DNA from 3 places in the Thalassotalea sediminis genome. Region 3 is predicted to be linked to each of the others. Evidence: predicted binding sites of a transcription regulator. Region 3 holds the regulator's gene; each other region holds the start of a gene.
What was found. The regulator FNR, encoded in region 3, switches genes on or off when oxygen is low (the NO sensors DNR and NnrR bind a similar motif). The targets are predictions, from matches to a motif close to TTGATCTAGATCAA.

Region 1 (6,530 bases), 1.8 Mb from region 3:
AAGCTGTATTTGGATTAGGCTGTGATCCTGATAATCAATCAGCGGTTGAAAAAATCTTACGTATTAAGAACCGCCCTGTGGAAAAAGGACTGATTTTATTAGCGGGGAATTACTCTCAGTTGTTGCCTTATATAGACGATAGCGCGATACCACAAGACAAGCGGTATAGCGTTTTATCGCGTTGGCCTGACGGTATTACACAAGTCGTGCCCGCAAATGAAAACACACCTGCATATCTTACGGGCAAATTTAATACCATTGCCGTTCGCATTACTAGTCAACCAGACGTTGTTGCACTTTGTTTGCAAACCGGTAAACCTATCGTTTCCACGAGTGCCAATTATTCAGGCCATCCTCCAGCCACAACCTGGCAGGAGGTTGAGCACTCTTTGGCTGATAGTGTAGATTATTTGATTAAAGGACAAACGCTAGGGTTTGATAAACCATCTACGATCATTGATGCGCTAACTGGAGAAACATTTCGCACATGAATTCAGTAAATATTGATTACGTTATTTCCTTCTTTAAACAGCTTCAAGACACTATTTGTCTCGCGTTAGAACAAGCTGATGGACAGGGTAAATTTGTTGAAGACGCCTGGACACGCGAAGAAGGTGGTGGTGGACGTACAAGAGTACTAACTGACGGCGCAATAATAGAACAAGGAGGCGTCAACTTTTCATTAGTATCAGGCGATAAATTGCCGCCATCAGCAACAGCTCATCGGCCTGAACTTGCGGGTCGTACATGGCAAGCATGTGGTGTGTCGTTAGTAATTCACCCTAAAAACCCTTTTATTCCTACATCACATGCGAATGTTAGGTTTTTTATTGCTGAAAAAGCGGGTGAAGAGCCTGTATGGTGGTTTGGTGGTGGTTTTGATCTCACACCTTTTTACCCGTTTATTGAAGATGTTAAACATTGGCATCAAACCGCGCATGATTTATGTTTACCTTTCGGTGAAAATGTCTATCAAGAACATAAAGCGTGGTGTGATGATTATTTTTATCTTAAACACCGGAAAGAAACCCGGGGGGTTGGCGGGTTATTTTTTGACGATTTAAACGGTTGGTCGTTTGAACAATGTTTTGCTTATGTTAAAGCTGTGGGTCAAGGCTTTATAGACGCCTATGTACCAATTATCGAAAAGCGTAAAAATACACCTTATCAAGATTCACATCGGCAGTTTCAATTGTATCGACGTGGACGCTACGTAGAGTTTAATTTGGTTTTTGATCGCGGTACGTTATTTGGGTTGCAATCAGGTGGCCGAACCGAATCTATTTTAATGTCTATGCCGCCGTTAGCTCGTTGGGAATATAATTATCAACCTGAGGAAAATAGCGAAGAATCGGCGCTAAGTGAATATTTAACACCTAGAGATTGGCTTGCTGAGTAGAAATAATGACAAAGAAAAATAAATACGGACACTTACAACGTTTTGGCCCTGCAACACGAAATAGTCTTGTTGGGTTAAAAGCGGCTTGTAAATATGAACTCGCGTTCCGCCAAGAAGTATTTTTATGTTTAATACTACTGCCCGCTGCACTTTATATTTCAGATAGCTTTGTTGAATTTGCCTTATTAATGTCAGGTATTATGGGGATCATGATCACCGAGTTATTAAACTCGGCGGTAGAAGCTGCAATAGATCGTATTGGCCCCGAACATCATGAACTAAGTGGTCGCGCCAAAGACTTGGGCTCTGCAGCCGTGTTTGTAGCCATTTGTTATTTTATATTAATTTGGGGCTATAAAATATATAGCATGTTCTAAAACATTATACTGTATAGCGCCACTAACATTTAAACTAAATTGACACATTGTGTGTGCTACTGTGTATGAACGCCTTTTTATTACCTCATTAAATTTAATGTCTTTTCAATGCCATCATTTTATAAACGCTAGTGGCTACGTAATTTTCGTGATGAAATCTACAAAATAGAGATGGATTTATTGATATAGATCAGCTTTTCCTGTCCTAGTTAGGTCACTCCAGTGTAAAAACTCTAAAAGTTGAGATAAATCAACTTTTCTCTTAAGTCTTGAACGTATTATGCAGTCAAATTATTAAGGGGATACTCTCATGAAAAAAGGTCTTATTACATTAGCGGTTTTATCTAGTTTATCAGTTGGTGCTATTGCGCAAGGTTATCAAGCCGGTGACCTAGTTGTACGTGGTGGTGTAACGAATGTTAACCCAAATAGCGACAAAGCAGGTGTTTATGTTGGTGCATTAGGTGGTAATACGCCGCTGGCTGTATCTGTAGATGATAATTCACAGTTAGGTTTAAATTTTGTTTACTTTTATGACAGTAATTGGGCGATAGAAGTACTAGCTGCAACGCCGTTTACACATGACATTATCATTCACGATGCACAAGGTATTTCGCCTGGTATCTTTGATGTTAACGTTGATGGTGCGACTTTAGGTGAAACAACACATTTACCACCAACAATTAGTGCCGTCTATTATTTTGATACTGACACTGCTTTTAAACCATACGTGGGTGCAGGTTTAAACTACACTATCTTCTTTGATGAAGACTTTAAAAAAGCGCCTAAGTCACTTGGCTTTAATGATTTAGCGCTAGATAGCTCTTTTGGCTACGCATTACAAGTTGGCGCAGATTATCAGTTAGATGACAACTGGCATTTAAATGCTTCAGTACGTTATATTGATATTGATACTGAAGCTACCTTTAAAATTGGCGATGAAATTAAAGGTTCTGCAGATGTAGATGTTGATCCTGTCGTGTTCTCATTATTAGTTGGTTATAAGTTTTAAACCATATCAATTATAGACTGTTGAAAAGCCACTTACTCATTAAGTGGCTTTTTATTGGTTAACCATGTGAAATGCTAATTGCGTAAAAGATTGGCGTAAGTGTTTTTTTAACGAAACATTATCAATTGTTTTATTCATGGCGTTATTCATACATAACAGCCACAAGTCGGCTTGCTTTTTTGTTACCGCGACATGCATGTGCCGTTGACGCAGACGAGGGTGGCCATATTTTTCTTCATATAATGGCGGTCCACCCAGCCAGCCAGATAGATACTGAAAGAATTTTTCTCTAATATCGTCTAATGGCTGTTTATGAATAGCCAGTAATGCTTGTAAGTGAATATTACTCTCCATTTCATCATAAAAGGCATTTGCTAAAGCTCTTGTTCCAGCTTCTTGCCCAATGAGCATATAAGGAGTATTACTAGGAGATAACATTTCGGACTTGTTTGTTTTCTGTAAAAGCTTTTTAATGCCTAACAAAATGATAACCTTTTAAAGAATGAGAATGGATAAATACGCGGTATTTGGCAACCCAATAAGCCAATCTAAGTCACCACTTATACACCAAGCGTTCGCTAAGCAAACTGCTCAAGCGATAGAGTATACCGCAATAAAAGCGGAGCTAGATAATTTTTCTGGTGCTATTCGTGATTTTATGGCGCATGGTGGGAAAGGATGCAATGTAACCGTGCCATTTAAAGAGCAGGCGTTTCAATTGGCCGATCAAGTAAGTGAACGTGCAGAATTAGCCGGTGCAGTAAATACATTGTCTTTTAAAGAAGACGGAAGTATCTTTGCAGATAATACAGATGGCGCAGGGCTTGTCGAAGATTTAAAAGCACATGGTGCTCCATTATCGGGACGTATTTTACTAATAGGTGCTGGTGGTGCTGCAAGAGGCGTTATCCACCCATTATTAGCATTTTCTCCACTAGAACTCGTTATAGTAAATCGTACATTTTATAAAGCTGAGAGTTTAGCAAAGCGTTTTGAGTCATTCGGGAATGTTGTTGCTATGACGACTGAAGATTTAAAAGAAGCTGGAACTTTTGATCTCGTTATTAATTCAACGTCTGCTAGCTTATCGGGTGATTTACCACCAATATCAAGTCATGTATTTAACCAAAATTCTGTTGCTTATGACATGGTCTATGGTGATAAACCTACAGTTTTCTGTCGCTGGGCAAAAGAACAGGGTTGTAAAATTGCAATCGATGGGCTTGGAATGTTGTTAGGTCAAGCAGCCGTAGCGTTTTCAATTTGGCGCAATGTTATGCCAAATACACAAGTCGTTATGCAAATGCTCAGATCGGAGATGTCTAAGTAATGAATCAAGCAATTTTATTTAATGATGATTTAGTCTTTGATCAAGAAAATGAAGCGTGGAAAGTGACAGGGTTATTATCAGGAGAACTATTAACGATCTATTTTCATTCTGCAAATTTAAAGCATTTAGCCAGTATTGATCGTTGTACTAAGTATGATTTAGAAGAAATCACTGAGTTGTGGCTAGAACAAAACGAGCCAGAGCTCAGTGAAATTCATATTTATGACCTTTAACTATTAAGCTCTTCTATGTACTCGTTCTTGGTTACAATGTAATTCAGGGCTGATTCTTTTAAGAAATTAAGTTCAGCTTCTTTCAAAGGGCGAGCTTCTTTCATAGGGTTGCCTACGTATAGATAACCGCTGCGTAAAGTTTTATTTGGCGGAACAACGGTTCCTGCGCCGATAAAGACATCGTCTTCAACTGTCGCGCCATCTAAGATAATACTACCCATACCGACTAAAACTCGATCTCCGATAGTACAACCATGTAACATACACTTATGACCAATAGTTACATCAGCACCAATAATTAAAGGAAAACCCTCGGGATTGCCATGAGATGCACGTGTTACATGTAACACTGTTCCATCTTGAACATTGGTTCTATCGCCAATGGTTATTTTATTTACATCGCCTCTGGCTGCTACCAATGGCCAAACACTTACTTCGTTTCCCATCGTTATATCACCAATTAATACGGCACTTTCATCAATATAACTATTAGTACCAACAACGGGTACTATACCTTTGTAACTTCTAAGAGGATTTGTAGACATATAGATCTCTCAACTGTTTATTTATATATATTTATTAAAAGGGTACGTTGAAATTAGATAAAACGCTAATAAGGATAATAAAAAGCTATTTTCTAATAGCTTAGCTAAAATTTAACAATTGATTAATGTTTTATCTATTTATGGTTACTTTATATCAATAAAAATAAGGTTTGTACAAAAACAAAGCAAACAAACAATTATTTGAAAATAGTTGTTGACGTAGGTGCAAAAATCCCTAAAATGCGCATCCACTTCTCGGGGACAAGCCAAGAAGCTGTTTTGATAAGTTTAGTGAAGCGAAAGCGACATAAAACACATCACCAAACATTAAAAAATAAATTAAAATTTTTTAATAAAAAGGTTGACATCAAAACTGGGTTGCGTAGAATGCGCATCCTCGCTTGAGGCAACGGCCACAAGCAAGATTGACAAGCGAATGTGACTTATCAATTTATTCGAAAGAATAGTTCTTTAACAATTAGTTATCATGCAATTTGTGTGGGCACTCACAGTGATGATGTTTTACCAGTAACTTAGGTTACAAAAATGTCTTAGTGAATGTTCATACAAAAACTTATTTAAGTTTTTACTTTTTGTCTAACTTTTTAAAGTAAGTCAAAAAGATGTACAGAATTCATTGAGCAGCATCTTCGGATGCACAAACGATTTTTTAATTGAAGAGTTTGATCATGGCTCAGATTGAACGCTGGCGGCAGGCTTAACACATGCAAGTCGAGCGGAAACGAAGAGTAGCTTGCTACTCTGGCGTCGAGCGGCGGACGGGTGAGTAATGCTTGGGAATATGCCTAGAGGTGGGGGACAACAGTTGGAAACGACTGCTAATACCGCATAATGTCTACGGACCAAAGGGGGGGCTCTTCGGACCTTTCGCCTTTAGATTAGCCCAAGTGAGATTAGCTAGTAGGTAAGGTAATGGCTTACCTAGGCGACGATCTCTAGCTGGTTTGAGAGGATGATCAGCCACACTGGGACTGAGACACGGCCCAGACTCCTACGGGAGGCAGCAGTGGGGAATATTGCACAATGGGGGAAACCCTGATGCAGCCATGCCGCGTGTGTGAAGAAGGCCTTCGGGTTGTAAAGCACTTTCAGTCGTGAGGAAAGGGTGTAAGTTAATACCTTGCATCTGTGACGTTAGCGACAGAAGAAGCACCGGCTAACTCCGTGCCAGCAGCCGCGGTAATACGGAGGGTGCGAGCGTTAATCGGAATTACTGGGCGTAAAGCGTGCGTAGGCGGTTAGTTAAGTCAGATGTGAAATCCCGGAGCTCAACTCCGGAACTGCATTTGAAACTGGCTAACTAGAGTATTGTAGAGGGTGGTGGAATTTCCAGTGTAGCGGTGAAATGCGTAGAGATTGGAAGGAACATCAGTGGCGAAGGCGGCCACCTGGACAAATACTGACGCTGAGGCACGAAAGCGTGGGGAGCGAACAGGATTAGATACCCTGGTAGTCCACGCCGTAAACGATGTCAACTAGCTGTTTGTGTTCTTGAAACGTGAGTAGCGTAGCTAACGCGCTAAGTTGACCGCCTGGGGAGTACGGCCGCAAGGTTAAAACTCAAATGAATTGACGGGGGCCCGCACAAGCGGTGGAGCATGTGGTTTAATTCG
Region 2 (6,530 bases), 1.6 Mb from region 3:
TTATGCTCTGTTGTTCTGTCGGTCATATCGACTGTTTGCTGTATAAAGCTTAGGCTTTGCTCTTTGATTGTAGTAAATGAGTAGTGACCTTGCTCACTGGCTTTAGTGCTAAAGTAAAAAGGCTGAGCATCTTGATTCATCTGTGCAAGCGAAGGCTTATGTCGCCATTGATTGCTTCCCATCAATTGATAGTTGACTTTATCTTGTAGGAGTTTCGGTTTTGGCTTGTTTTTCAACAAATAGTCAAACCATTGAAAAACGACCTCTTCAGTGTCTTTTTCTAATGCAACGTCATCTAGCTTATAGTTACTATGGTGTGACCTGACTTTATTTTGTGCCGTATAATGATTATACGGGCCAATAAGTAAGGTGTGGTCAGCATCTGGGTTATAGGTGTAATGACGTGTTAAATAATCAATTGCTGAAATTTGTCCGCCATCGAAATAGCCTGTAATGGTTAATACTGGAATATTGATGTTTTTGTATTCTTGCTTTACAGGCACCATTGATTGGTAGTATTGATCAAAGCTTGGGTGTTTTATCCATTTTTGAAACCATGGGTTACTTTTTCCATCTATTTTGTCAATTGCTGAAATTGACTTTCCACTTTTAAATAGCTTTTCTACTAAAGAGCTTCGCTTTTCCCAGTCGGCGTAAACGCTATCGTCAAGTGTGTTATTGTTGGTAACATGAAAAGCCCATTCATAATTTGCCGTCAGCATAATGTTGTTTTCGTAAGGTAAACCTGTAATTAAGCTTGCGGCAGTATAGGGAGCGATTGCTTTAAGCGCTTTTGGCATATATTTTGTCGTTGCCCATTGTGTAAAGCCGTTATAGCTTCCTCCGTACATAACGACATCACCATCACTCCAAGGTTGTTTGCTAATCCAGTTGATGATCGCAGCAGCATCTTTACCCTCGTTTTCAAAAGGAGTGATTTCATGGCTACTCGAACGTTTTCCTCTTGAATTGGCAACAACGCCTATATAACCATGTGCAGCAGCATGCATTGCGGTTTTGATATGGCTTGCTTCATCAGCATATATGGTAAATTGCATTGCCGTTGGCATGCGTTCTAGTCTTTCCTTTGGCATAACAATGGTTGTTGCGATTTCAATGCCATCATCTGTTGTGATCAGTAGCTCTGGTTGAATGTTGAATCGCTTGTTCTGTTCTGCGGCAAGCATAGGTTGAACTACAGGTATCACGTCTGTTAATACGCGGTATAGGTGAGTATTTGTAATTAAATTAACCGCTTGGCTTATTGAAAGTGATTTGTTTTGTTGTAGATCTTTAAATATGTTGTGGGCATAGTCTTGCGCATTATCGATTGACCAACCAAGTGCTAAAGTTAGGTTGACTAATTTATCATCATCCACTGTGTTAAGCTGAGCAGCAAAAGCTTTTTTTATTTCGCGAGTAAGTGATAATGATGTATCTTTTGAAGATGCTAAGACATTAGCGCGCAACAGGTAGTGTGTATAATTAATGCCATTTGGATGTGACTTGATAAGCTCAATCGCTTTTTTGTGGTGCCCAAGCATTGACAGTAATGCAATTTTGCTAAACATACCTTGTTCATCTATAGCGGCTTTTGGAAGCTGTTTTGCTAACGAAAGTAACTGCAGATGGAAGTCGTTATTGGTTAATAATTGCAATGCTTCTTTACGTGACTTTAACGACGCTTTTTGAAGTAAACTAGGCGTAACTAGCGTTGTTGTTGCATCTGCTGCCTTTACTTGCGTGCTGACAATTGTCGTTAGCAAAAGCGAGTTTATTAATAGCCTTAAAATAGTGCTCTGTGTCGATTGAACTATGGAAGAAATAGTAGCCATCTCTTTTCCTTGTAAACGTAATGTATGGTGCACTTGTTTCTTTAAGTCGTAACAAGTAAATCTTTGTCTGTAAGTTAGTGGTTATGTACAAGGAAGTCGTGACTTATAGCTGACTTAGTAGGATTTTTTGATGACTTTTGATGACTTATCGTGACCAAATTAGTGAATTATGATAGTTTACAAATACTTAAAAAGGCGTAGAAAAAAACATGCGTTGGCAAATAGCACAATTCATTTTTTGTGATCAACAACAATCACTTACAGATAATAAGCATAGACAACAGTTAGAACCGATGACGGTTGAACTGTTACGTTACTTTTGTCAGCACCCCGATGTAATTATTAGCAAAGATGAATTAATCACTAATGTGTGGCTCGGAAGAATTGTTAGTGATAATGCTGTCAGTAAGTTGATCACAAAACTTAGAAAAGCTTTTGTTGATGATGCTAGGCGACCAAAGTTTATCGCAACGTTTCCCAAAAAAGGATACAAGTTTATTGCCTCAGTAAAGCTGCTTGACGAGAAAATTGAAGACGAAAAAGCATGCACTGAAAATCTTCAACCTGCGTCAAATGAAACTGAACTGACGATAACACCAGAGACTTCAACCTCCGTTAAACAACTATCTGAAAAAGAGAATGAAACAACAGTTACTAGGGTGGGCAACCAAAGTGTTAAATCGTCGCGAAAGTTAATTATTATTATCTGTATGATGATACTGAGCATGGTTGTTTTTAGTTGGCAGCAAAGCAATAATCAACAAATAACCACTTCAGCACAAGCACTAACGACCGATGCCGGAAACGAACTCTTTGCTGAATTTTCCCCTGATGGTACACGTGTCGCCTATTTGTCTTCGGTCGACAACAATATATACCTAAAAATAAAACGTTTAGCAGACGAGAAAGTGATCACTGTTGATGATCACAATGGTCTAGGGGTTGGACCTGCAAGCTGGAATAAAGATGGCTCTAAGTTAGCGTATTTAGTGGCTAACCCTGAACAGTGCCAATACTTTATCCGAGAGGTAGAAGGCTTAACGTTAAAAGAACCTCAATTAATACATAATTGCACAGCCGGTAGTTTCGGCAAAATTTTATTCACTCATGATGATAATCTTCTTGTGTACGCTGAAAATAATGGTGCAGGAACACCGTATACAATGTTTTCCATTGATCTCAAAACGGGTAAACAAAAGCGTTTATCTCAACCAGATATTTATTTAGGCGGTAACTATCAATTTGATTTACACCCATCAAAAAATATCTTACTGATATCCTCACCAGATCAACAACAATGGGAAGGCTTTTATCGGTTAGATCTTGATAGCGATAAACTAACCTTGCTGTTTAAGCTTAATGCTTATGTTTGTTGTGCGATATGGAGCCATGACGGAAAGCATGTCGTTATGATGGGTGAACACCCAGCTCATGATTTACTCCGTTATGATTTAACGGGTAAAAAAGCAGCGGTTATCTTTGCAGGTACAAGAGTTATTCGGGCACCTAAAAGGCATAGTAATGGACGAGATTACCTGTTTTCTGCCGGTAATAAAAATACAGATCTAGCAGTATTGTCACTGGATAGTGCACAACAATCAATGATTGCTGATAGTTCTGTAAATGAGAGTTTGGCTCGCTTTGCTAACACCTCTGACGTTATCGCATATATCTCATTAGCAACAGGCCATGAAGAGGTTTGGTTAACCTCATCGGCTAATCAGTCTCGTACTAAATTAACTCAGTTTAACGATGATAGGCATTATATAGACTTAAGGTGGTCACCGAATGATGACTATTTAATGGCATTAACATTAAATGAGATTCACCTTATTTCTGTGAAAGATGGACGTTATCAGCGCCTTAAAATACCGCAAAATGAGATGAAAGGTGTGTCATTTAAAAGTGATAATATCATTGCCTACAGTGTAAAGGTGGCCGAACGTTGGCAAGTACATTTCTATAATTTACAGACTAATTCGGTAACTAAAGCTGAACCAAAATGGCAATTTGTCCATTTTAGCGCTAGTGAAAAAGACACCCTATGGCTTGATCAACAACAACAACTGTTTGTCGGTAATACCGAACAACAGCAGGTGAAACATCACAATCTTGCACCATATTTCTTGGATGGTCGTCAATTTAATTTACACAAACAAGGCGGTCAGTGGTATTGGTTTGATTATCAAACGCGAGAAATATTAACACTTGCCGATGGGCAAAAGCAGAGTGATGCTAAACCGCTCGTTAGTTCGCGTGTAAGCGACTTTGACATTACGACCAAGCGCTTGCTCTACGGACAAGTAAAACAAGCCAATTTAGACATTTACCAAACGTTACAAGTGACTAAATAACGCGAGAAAATCGTTGCTGATTTAAATGTTGCTTCATATAGGCGTCAAAACTCATCGCGATAATGCGGATCAGTAATCGTGCGCGTTGATCAACATAAATATGCTGATCACTTAATACGACTAAACCATCATTAATAAAACATGTAAGTGATTGTAAATCTTCAGTAAAGTAATGATCAAAATCAATAGAAAATTTATTCTCAATCGCACGTTTATCGACATGCATATTGCACATCAGAGACTTAATAACCTCGCCACGAATTAGATCATCCTCAGTCAAATTCAGCCCTTTAGAGATTGCTTGTCCTTGCACGTCAATGGCACGGTAGTACTGCTTTAGATCTTTCTCGTTTTGACTGTAGCTATCGCCAATGGCGCTGATGGAAGAAACGCCTAAGCCGAGTAAATCATAATTTCCTTTGGTGGTATAACCTTGAAAGTTACGGTGCAAATGACCTTCTCGTTGTGCAATAGCGAGCTCATCGCTAGGTTTAGCGAAATGATCCATGCCTATAAATTCATAGCCATACTGACAAAACCGTTCAATGGCTAATTTCATTAACGCAAATTTCTCCTCGGTGTTTGGTAACCATTCATCACGTAACTTACGTTGAGCAGCAAAGCGACTTGGTAAATGAGCGTAGCTAAATAACGATATGCGATCTACGTCCATTTCATAGACCTTATCGATGGTCTTACTAAAGGTGGTGAGAGTTTGATGGGGTAAGCCGTAAATTAAATCAACATTTACTGAGCTAAATCCTAATTGTTTTGCGCGCGTAATGATACTGGCAATAAAGGCTGTTGATTGTTTGCGATTTATGGCTTCCTGCACCTTGCTATCAATGTCTTGCACACCAATACTTAAACGGTTAAATCCTAGGTCGTGTAGATGATCAATAAGCGATAAATCTATTTCACGCGGGTCGATTTCAATGCTCATTTCTAACTGAGGATCAAAAGAGAATGCTTGCTTTAATTGATATACGAGAAAGCTTATTTGAAGTTTAGTTAAAAAGCTCGGTGTACCTCCTCCCCAATGAAGTTGTTTAACGGTATACCCGTCAAATAATGACGCTTTTTGTTTAATTTCTTTTACTAAATAATCAAGGTAAATATCTGCTTTATCTCGATGGCGAGTGACAACTTTATTGCAGCCACAGTAGTAACATAATGAATGGCAAAACGGGATATGAACGTAGAGTGATAACTCGTTGTTTTTAGAGTTACTAACAGCACTAGCAAAGTCGGTCGCTTTGAATTGGTCATGAAATTCAAGTGCCGTTGGGTAAGAAGTGTAGCGAGGACCACTGGTGTTGTATTTAGCCAGAAGTGTTTGGTCAAAAAATAGATCAGTTTGCATTACGTTACCCTCAACGACTTATATTAACAAAGACGTGCAGAATTTAGGTTGCACGAATGAGAATATTTTAGTCGATTACGTAACGACAGTGTTTGATCAAGCGCAAGCTTTTAGAAAAACAGCATTAGGCGCTTGCTTTTACTAAGTGTTTGAGGCTGATACTCGTATACTCAGGGTAGAAATACGTTCGTTTGCATATTGGTGTAATCGTTCAATATCTTGATGAATATCACTTTGTAGCCTTGTTTCGGCTTTCATACGTTCAAGATCGAGCTTCATGCGCGCACGTTTTTCTAGCTTTTTTCGTTCTTCAAGAATTGGCATGTGCTTTATCGCATTATATAGTTCAAAAACACTCGGAAACTCCGACGCGAGTTCGCTTGACGTTTTGAGTGATTCAAGCAGTACGCTTATTCGCCAACAACCTTCTGAAAGATCGCACTGCTCTTCTTTCAATGCACGTACAATAATAACGACGCTGTCGAGTATTTTTTTATCGTGTTCCGCTAAGTGTTGTTGCTGTATTAACTGCGCTTGTGCTTGCTGTTTTTTCTGTGTGTTAAGTTGTTTTAATAACATGCCGGCATAAAAGGCAAGCGCGGCAATGATAAGTCCACCCGTTACAATTAACTCGAGCCAATATTGTTCAAACATAGTTGTCCTGTGTTATTGATAATCTGAAAAGTCTTGTTTATCAAGCGAATCCCATAATGCATCATCATCTTTGGCTTCGTTATTATCTTCTGTTACTTCATCAGATAAGCCTAGTTGTTCACTGATAACGTGATGTCTATCCATTAAACGATTAAAGTACTCTATTTCTTGCTCGCTTAACGGTAACGCCTGATCTTGTTTAACAAGAATTGCTTGTAACATTTCATCTTCTTCAATACTGATCAACTCGTCATTCAGATCAGCGGTATTATCAATGACATGGACCGGCGCTACACGAGGCGCAGAAGGCGGCTTTTGCTGAAC
Region 3 (6,530 bases):
AAATACACTTAATTCAATAGTCTCATCTATTTAAAATCAGTATAATAGCGACATTATTTAGTAACTGTTATTACTTCATGAAAACACCTTGGTATAAAGAGCCCTGGGCTTGGCTTGTATTTTTTCTTCCTTTTTCGGCCGTTGTCGCAGGTATAACAACGGTTATTATCGCCAATACGGATCCAGATCCATTAGTTGTTGGTGATTATTACAAAAAAGGTAAAGCAATAAATTTAGAAATTTCTAAAATAAAACTTGCGCAAAAACTCGGTATGAAATTCGAGTTAAAACTTGATAAGCAAGAGTTAGTAATAAAACCAACAGGTATAGACAAAGAGTTTCCATTGTTAAATGTTAATTTTTATCATTCGACCTTAAAAGATAAAGATTTTTACTTTGCACTTACACCAGATGCGTCCGGTAATTATCGACAATTTGTTGAGCAGGACGTGTCAGGAAAGTGGCGTGTAACGATTACACCGTTTGAACAGCATTGGAAAATACAAAACGTTATTACGTTACCACAATCTGATTTTATTGAGATAATACCTAAAGCTATCGAAGCTAATTAAGCTATGAACACATCTTGTTTCCATTGTGGAGAAGCCATCCCTAAAGGCTTCTCTGCATTTGTCACTATCGATAATACCCCTCAACCAATGTGCTGTATTGGCTGTGAAGCAGTTGCTCAAACCATTGTTGACAACCAATTAACAGATTACTATCGATTTAGAACTGAATCAGCACCAAAAGGTGAAGCGTTAATTCCTGAACAGTTACAAAAACGCACATTACTTGATGAAGAAAGCTTACAAAGTGAGTTTATCTATCAAGATGGTGAATTTAAAGAAGCCATTTTAACTGTAGAAGGTATCAGCTGTGCCGCTTGTGCTTGGTTAATTGAAATGCAGATTAATCAACTGTCTGGTGTTAGCAGTATCAGTGTCAATGCAACAACACAAAGAGCAAACATTCGTTGGAATGACAATGTCATAAAACTTAGCGATATTTTAATTGCCATAGAAAAAGTGGGATATCACGCGCTACCTTTTAAGGCAAATGACGTTGAAAAATCTAATAAAGCACAAAGTAAAGCATTTATTAAACGTTTAGGTATTTCTGGCATTTTAATGATGCAAGTCATGATGATAGCTGTGGGCCTATACTTTGGCGCATTCTCAGATATGGATGAACATATTGAGGTTTACCTCAGATATACGAGTCTATTTCTTACGTTTCCTATCGTGACTTATGGCGCATTTATTTTTTATACAGGGGCATTCAATGCTTTAAAGGCTAAACGCTTATCAATGGATGTACCAGTATCTATCGCAATCATCTTAGCTTTTATTGCCAGTACATGGGCAACGATCTATCAAACAGGTGAAGTGTATTTTGAATCTGTTTCTATGTTTACCTTTTTACTGCTTATCGGAAAATTTTTAGAATTTAGAGCAAGAAATAGAGCGGCAGAAGTATCAGCAAATTTACTAAAGTTAATGCCAATGACTGCAACTAAACTTTCTGAAGGTGCAGAAGAATACGTTGTTGCACGCACGCTTATCCCTTCAGATATCGTCATTGTAAAACCTGGTGAAGTGATCCCAGCAGACGGCGTCATTACTCAAGGGAAAAGCCCAATCAATGAAGCAATGCTCTCGGGGGAGCAAATGCCTGTCGACAAACAAGTAGGCGATAGCGTATTTGCAGGTACCATTAATGGCGATGGCAACTTACTCGTTGAAGTGAAACAAGCCGGCAATGCATCATTTTTAAGCCAACTAATTCGTGTAAGCGAAGCTTCGCAGGCGCATAAACCAAAAATTGCACAACTATCTGACAGCATTGCACAGTATTTTGTCGCAACAATATTACTAACAGCTATTGGCACTGCCATTTATTGGCAACAACACATGCCTTCAGAAGCTTTTTGGATTACCTTATCAGTATTAGTAGCAACCTGCCCTTGTGCATTATCACTAGCTACTCCCACTGCACTAACATGTGGAACCACCCGTTTAAACCGCTCAGGTATCATGGTGAAATCTTCACATGTTATGGAAACCGTACCAGAAATTAATGCCATAGCCTTTGATAAAACAGGTACACTTACAACAGGCGACTTCGAAATCGCTGAAGTAAAGTTACTCACTAATGATTATGACAAATCGACGATATTAGCTTACGCAGCGAGTATCGAGGCGCATTCAGAGCACCCTATAGCGAAAGCGTTCGCAAGTTATCGTGACTTTAAAATTATCAGTGATCAAGTAGAGATAGATGCTGGTAACGGTGTTACTGGGATTATAGATGGCAAGCAAGTTAAAATAGGTAAACCTAAGTGGCTGTTAAATAATACTGAACTACAACAGTTTTCTTCCTATGCATGTATCATCACGATAGATAACAAAACTATTGCCGCTATATCACTTATCGATAATATAAGAGATGACGCAAAAAACGTTATTGATTCATTAAGGCGTGACAATATCGCGTCGATAATGCTGTCGGGTGATAATCAAGAAGGCTGTAATAAAGTACAACAAGCATTGCAACTGCAACAAGTACATAGCCAATTAACAGCAACAGATAAAATGCACACATTAAAGGCACTGCAAGATAACTATACCATCGCTATGATTGGAGATGGTATTAATGACACACCAGTATTTGGTGCAGCACATGTATCTATTGCTATGGGCAGTGGTACTGAAGTTGCAAAAAGTGGCGCAGATGTAATTTTATTAAGTAATCGACTTAATTCAATCAATTTACTACGCAATATTGCGAAGAAAACAAAACTTATTATTTGGCAAAACTATGGCTGGGCTTTTGGTTATAATGCTATTGTACTTCCATTGGCGGTATGTGGTTACATAACTCCCTATATGGCAGTTATTGGTATGTCGTTAAGCTCGATATTAGTTATTACAAATTCACTACGCCTATTAAAAGTAAAATAGACAGAAACTTATGAGTGTAATTTACGTTTTAATCCCAATAGCAATTCTCTTAACTGCACTTGGCATTTATATATTCTTTTGGGCGGTAAAATCTGATCAATTCGATGACCTAGAAAAGCAAGGTTTAAGTATTTTGTTTGAAGAAGACAAAAATAAAAATGATCGTAAACCTCAACCTGAACACGATCAAAATGACCTTCGCGACAAATGACACTTGATTACTTTTCAGCTATTTTAATTGGCTTACTAGGCGCGGGACACTGTATTGGCATGTGTGGTGGTATTTCAACTATGTTAACCGCTGCCGTTGAGAAACAAAGTAAAACGTCATTTTATTATATCTCAGCATATAATTTAGGACGCATTATTACCTATTCCTTCCTTGGTCTCATTGCCGGTTGGACAGGTTCCTTGGGCGTACAAGCGCTTGGATTTCCAGTTATTATATTAAAAGTCATTGCGGGTATTTTTCTTATTCTTTTAGGCCTATACATTGGTCAATGGCTATTTTGGCTTAATCATGTGGAAAAACTCGGACGTGGCTTTTGGCAACAATTACAACCATTAAGCAAACGTCTATTACCTATTAATTCAATGCCTAAGGCGTTAGGACTAGGCATGTTGTGGGGTTGGTTACCTTGTGGGTTAATTTATTCTACACTGACCTGGTCTATTGCATCCGGCAGTGCAGTTAGCGGTATGGGCATCATGTTTTTCTTTGGTCTTGGTACATTACCCGCATTACTCACTGTTTCATTGGGGTTTCAAAGCCTGACGTTATTCTTTAAAAAACGCTGGGTCAGGCGTTTAATTGCGATAGGCTTAATCTTTTATGGACTCATTACACTAAAGTTTGCATATCACGTCATGTTTTAATACTATTCGAGCAATCAAATAGCTGTACCTAGGGACGTTATGTATAACAATCAGTGTTCAGGTCAACAACATATTCATTGTCAAAATTGTAGCATTAGTGAACTTTGTTTACCCTTTTCTCTTAATGAACAAGAGCTACAAACGTTGGATCAAATTATCGATCGAAAGCGCCCTATTCATAAAGGCGAGCAATTATTTCATGATGGCGATAAAATGAAATCATTGTATGCTGTACGATCTGGCACCTTTAAAACATTTACCGTAAACGAAAGTGGTGAAGAACAAATCACAGGTTTTCATCTTGCTGGTGACTTATTGGGGTTTGAAGCCATCGCACTTTCAGAACATTCAAGCTTTGCTACGGCATTAGAAACATCTATGGTTTGCGAAATTCCATATGATACGCTTGACGCGCTATCAAATACGATGCCTAAACTAAAAAAGCAAATCTTAAGAATGATGAGTGCAGAAATTAAAACAGATCAAGAAATGTTAACACTCTTAAACCGAAAAAATGCTGAGCAACGATTAGCCACATTTCTATCAAGTTTAAGTAATCGTTATAAAGATCGTGGCCTTTCTGCAACAGAATTTAGATTAACAATGACGAGAAGTGATATAGGAAATTATATTGGTTTAACGGTAGAAACAATAAGTCGTTTACTCAATAGATTCCATAAAAACGGTATCATAAACGTTGATGGAAAATTTATTACCATTGTAGATCTGGATAAATTAGTGGAAAGTGCAGGTTAAAGGATTGTTTGTACAATTTTTATTTCAAGCTTTGATTTAAAACAATTAATTTAAGTGCGGTTCTTCTTATAATCACTATAATTGATCAATAAAGACACTATTTTGGAGTCATAATATGGAAAAGTATCAAAATATATTAGCGGTGATAGATCCAACGACCGAAGAACAAAAAGCGTTAAAGCGAGCGATTGAGCTTGCACAAAAAACAAATGGAAGTATTACCGCATTTTTATCTATTTATGATTTCTCCTATGAAATGACCACGATGTTGTCTAGCGAAGAAAGAGAGGCAATGCGCCAGTCATTAATCGATGACCGAAAGCAGTGGTTAGAAAATATTATTGCCACTGAAAACCCTCAAGGTATATCAATACGTCATCAAGTTGTTTGGCACAATCGTCCTTTCGAACCAATAATTGAACAAGCAATTCATCACGACGTTGACATTATTATCAAAGGCACGCATGAACACGATAAGCTAAAATCAGTAATATTTACACCAACTGATTGGCATATTCTCAGAAAATGTCCGTGCCCGGTATTACTTGTTAAAGATCATAGCTGGCCTGAGAACGGTAATATTGTTGCTTCTATTAATGTGGGTAGTGAAGAAATTGAACATACCTCTCTTAACGATATAATTACACAAGAAGCGGTGCAACTAGGTTCGATTATTAATGGTAATGTTCATTTAGTAAATTCTTATCCGGGTACACCCGTTAATATCGCCATAGAGATACCAGAATTTAACGCTAATGAGTATAACGACTCTATGCGTCAACACCATGAAGAAGCCATGACTGCACATGCGAAAAAGTATCATATTGACGCTGGGAATACACATGTAAAAGAAGGTCTTCCTGAAGATGTTATTGACGAAATATCACAACAACTTGATGCTGAGCTCGTGGTACTAGGCACAATTGGACGAACAGGATTATCCGCTGCTTTGATCGGTAACACAGCTGAACATGTTATTGATCGATTAAATTGTGATGTTTTAGCGTTAAAACCAGAAGGCTATGTTTCACCATTGCAAAGTTAACATAATTGCAATGTAAGATAAGCAAGTTTTTTATAAATAAAATAACCAGCATTCGTTGCTGGTTATTTTTTTACTTATCATCACTAGATAATCTCTTTATAATACGCACCATTTTTTAAACGACATGCCAATAAATGATGAAAAATATCGATAATCGCAAAAACCAGTACGAAGCCAATAAGCTGCAAAAAAGACTACGAAGTAAAGTAGGTAAAGCGATTGCCGATTTCAATATGATTGAAGAAGGTGATGTTATTATGGCTGCGATCAGTGGCGGTAAAGACTCATTTGCCATGCTCGATATTTTGTTGAGTTTACAAAAGTCAGCACCAATCAAATTTGATGTGATCGCCGTTAATCTTGATCAAAAGCAACCTGGTTTTCCAGAGCATGTATTACCAAACTATTTTGAATCACTGAATATTCCTTATTACATCGTTGATAAAGACACCTATTCAATCGTTAAAGAAAAAGTTCCTGAAGGAAAGACCACATGTGGGCTCTGTTCACGCCTACGCAGAGGCACGTTGTATTCATTTGCTGAAAGTATTGGCGCCACTAAAATTGCTTTAGGCCATCATATGGATGATATCGTAGAAACCTTATTTTTAAATATGTTTTTTGGTGCTAAATTAAAAGCCATGCCGCCAAAATTACGCTCCGATGATAATCGCAATGTTGTTATTCGTCCAATGAGCTATTGTCGTGAAAAAGACTTAGTTGCCTTTGCTGATATTCAACAATACCCTATTATTCCCTGCAACTTATGTGGTTCACAGGAAAACCTGCAACGTCAAAACATTAAAGCCATGCTTACGCAATGGGATAAGCAAACGCCGGGTAGAATAGAAAATATATTCAAATCTATTAGCAATGTAAGTCCTAGTCAA

Region 1: the regulator FNR is predicted to act here: its motif matches at 2,017-2,030, upstream of QUE09_RS00155 (OmpW/AlkL family protein).
Region 2: the regulator FNR is predicted to act here: its motif matches at 5,645-5,658, upstream of hemN (oxygen-independent coproporphyrinogen III oxidase).

What each region holds. Positions count from the first base shown of each region.
Region 1 is NZ_AP027361.1:30,886-37,415, forward strand. It holds gene tsaC (L-threonylcarbamoyladenylate synthase type 1 TsaC) at 1-491, shown strand, start outside; gene hemF (oxygen-dependent coproporphyrinogen oxidase) at 488-1,399, shown strand; gene QUE09_RS00150 (diacylglycerol kinase) at 1,405-1,776, shown strand; gene QUE09_RS00155 (OmpW/AlkL family protein) at 2,087-2,788, shown strand; gene QUE09_RS00160 (group II truncated hemoglobin) at 2,840-3,226, opposite strand; gene aroE (shikimate dehydrogenase) at 3,297-4,118, shown strand; gene QUE09_RS00170 (hypothetical protein) at 4,118-4,351, shown strand; gene QUE09_RS00175 (gamma carbonic anhydrase family protein) at 4,348-4,896, opposite strand; rRNA gene QUE09_RS00180 (16S ribosomal RNA) at 5,568-6,530, shown strand, end outside.
Region 2 is NZ_AP027361.1:3,661,579-3,668,108, reverse strand. It holds gene QUE09_RS16560 (CocE/NonD family hydrolase) at 1-1,835, opposite strand, end outside; gene QUE09_RS16555 (winged helix-turn-helix domain-containing protein) at 2,045-4,189, shown strand; gene hemN (oxygen-independent coproporphyrinogen III oxidase) at 4,182-5,552, opposite strand; gene QUE09_RS16545 (DUF2489 domain-containing protein) at 5,694-6,206, opposite strand; gene yihI (Der GTPase-activating protein YihI) at 6,219-6,530, opposite strand, start outside.
Region 3 is NZ_AP027361.1:2,079,712-2,086,241, forward strand. It holds gene QUE09_RS09550 (FixH family protein) at 78-572, shown strand; gene QUE09_RS09555 (heavy metal translocating P-type ATPase) at 576-2,963, shown strand; gene ccoS (cbb3-type cytochrome oxidase assembly protein CcoS) at 2,974-3,174, shown strand; gene QUE09_RS09565 (sulfite exporter TauE/SafE family protein) at 3,171-3,839, shown strand; gene fnr (fumarate/nitrate reduction transcriptional regulator Fnr) at 3,879-4,595, shown strand; gene uspE (universal stress protein UspE) at 4,711-5,640, shown strand; gene ttcA (tRNA 2-thiocytidine(32) synthetase TtcA) at 5,778-6,530, shown strand, end outside.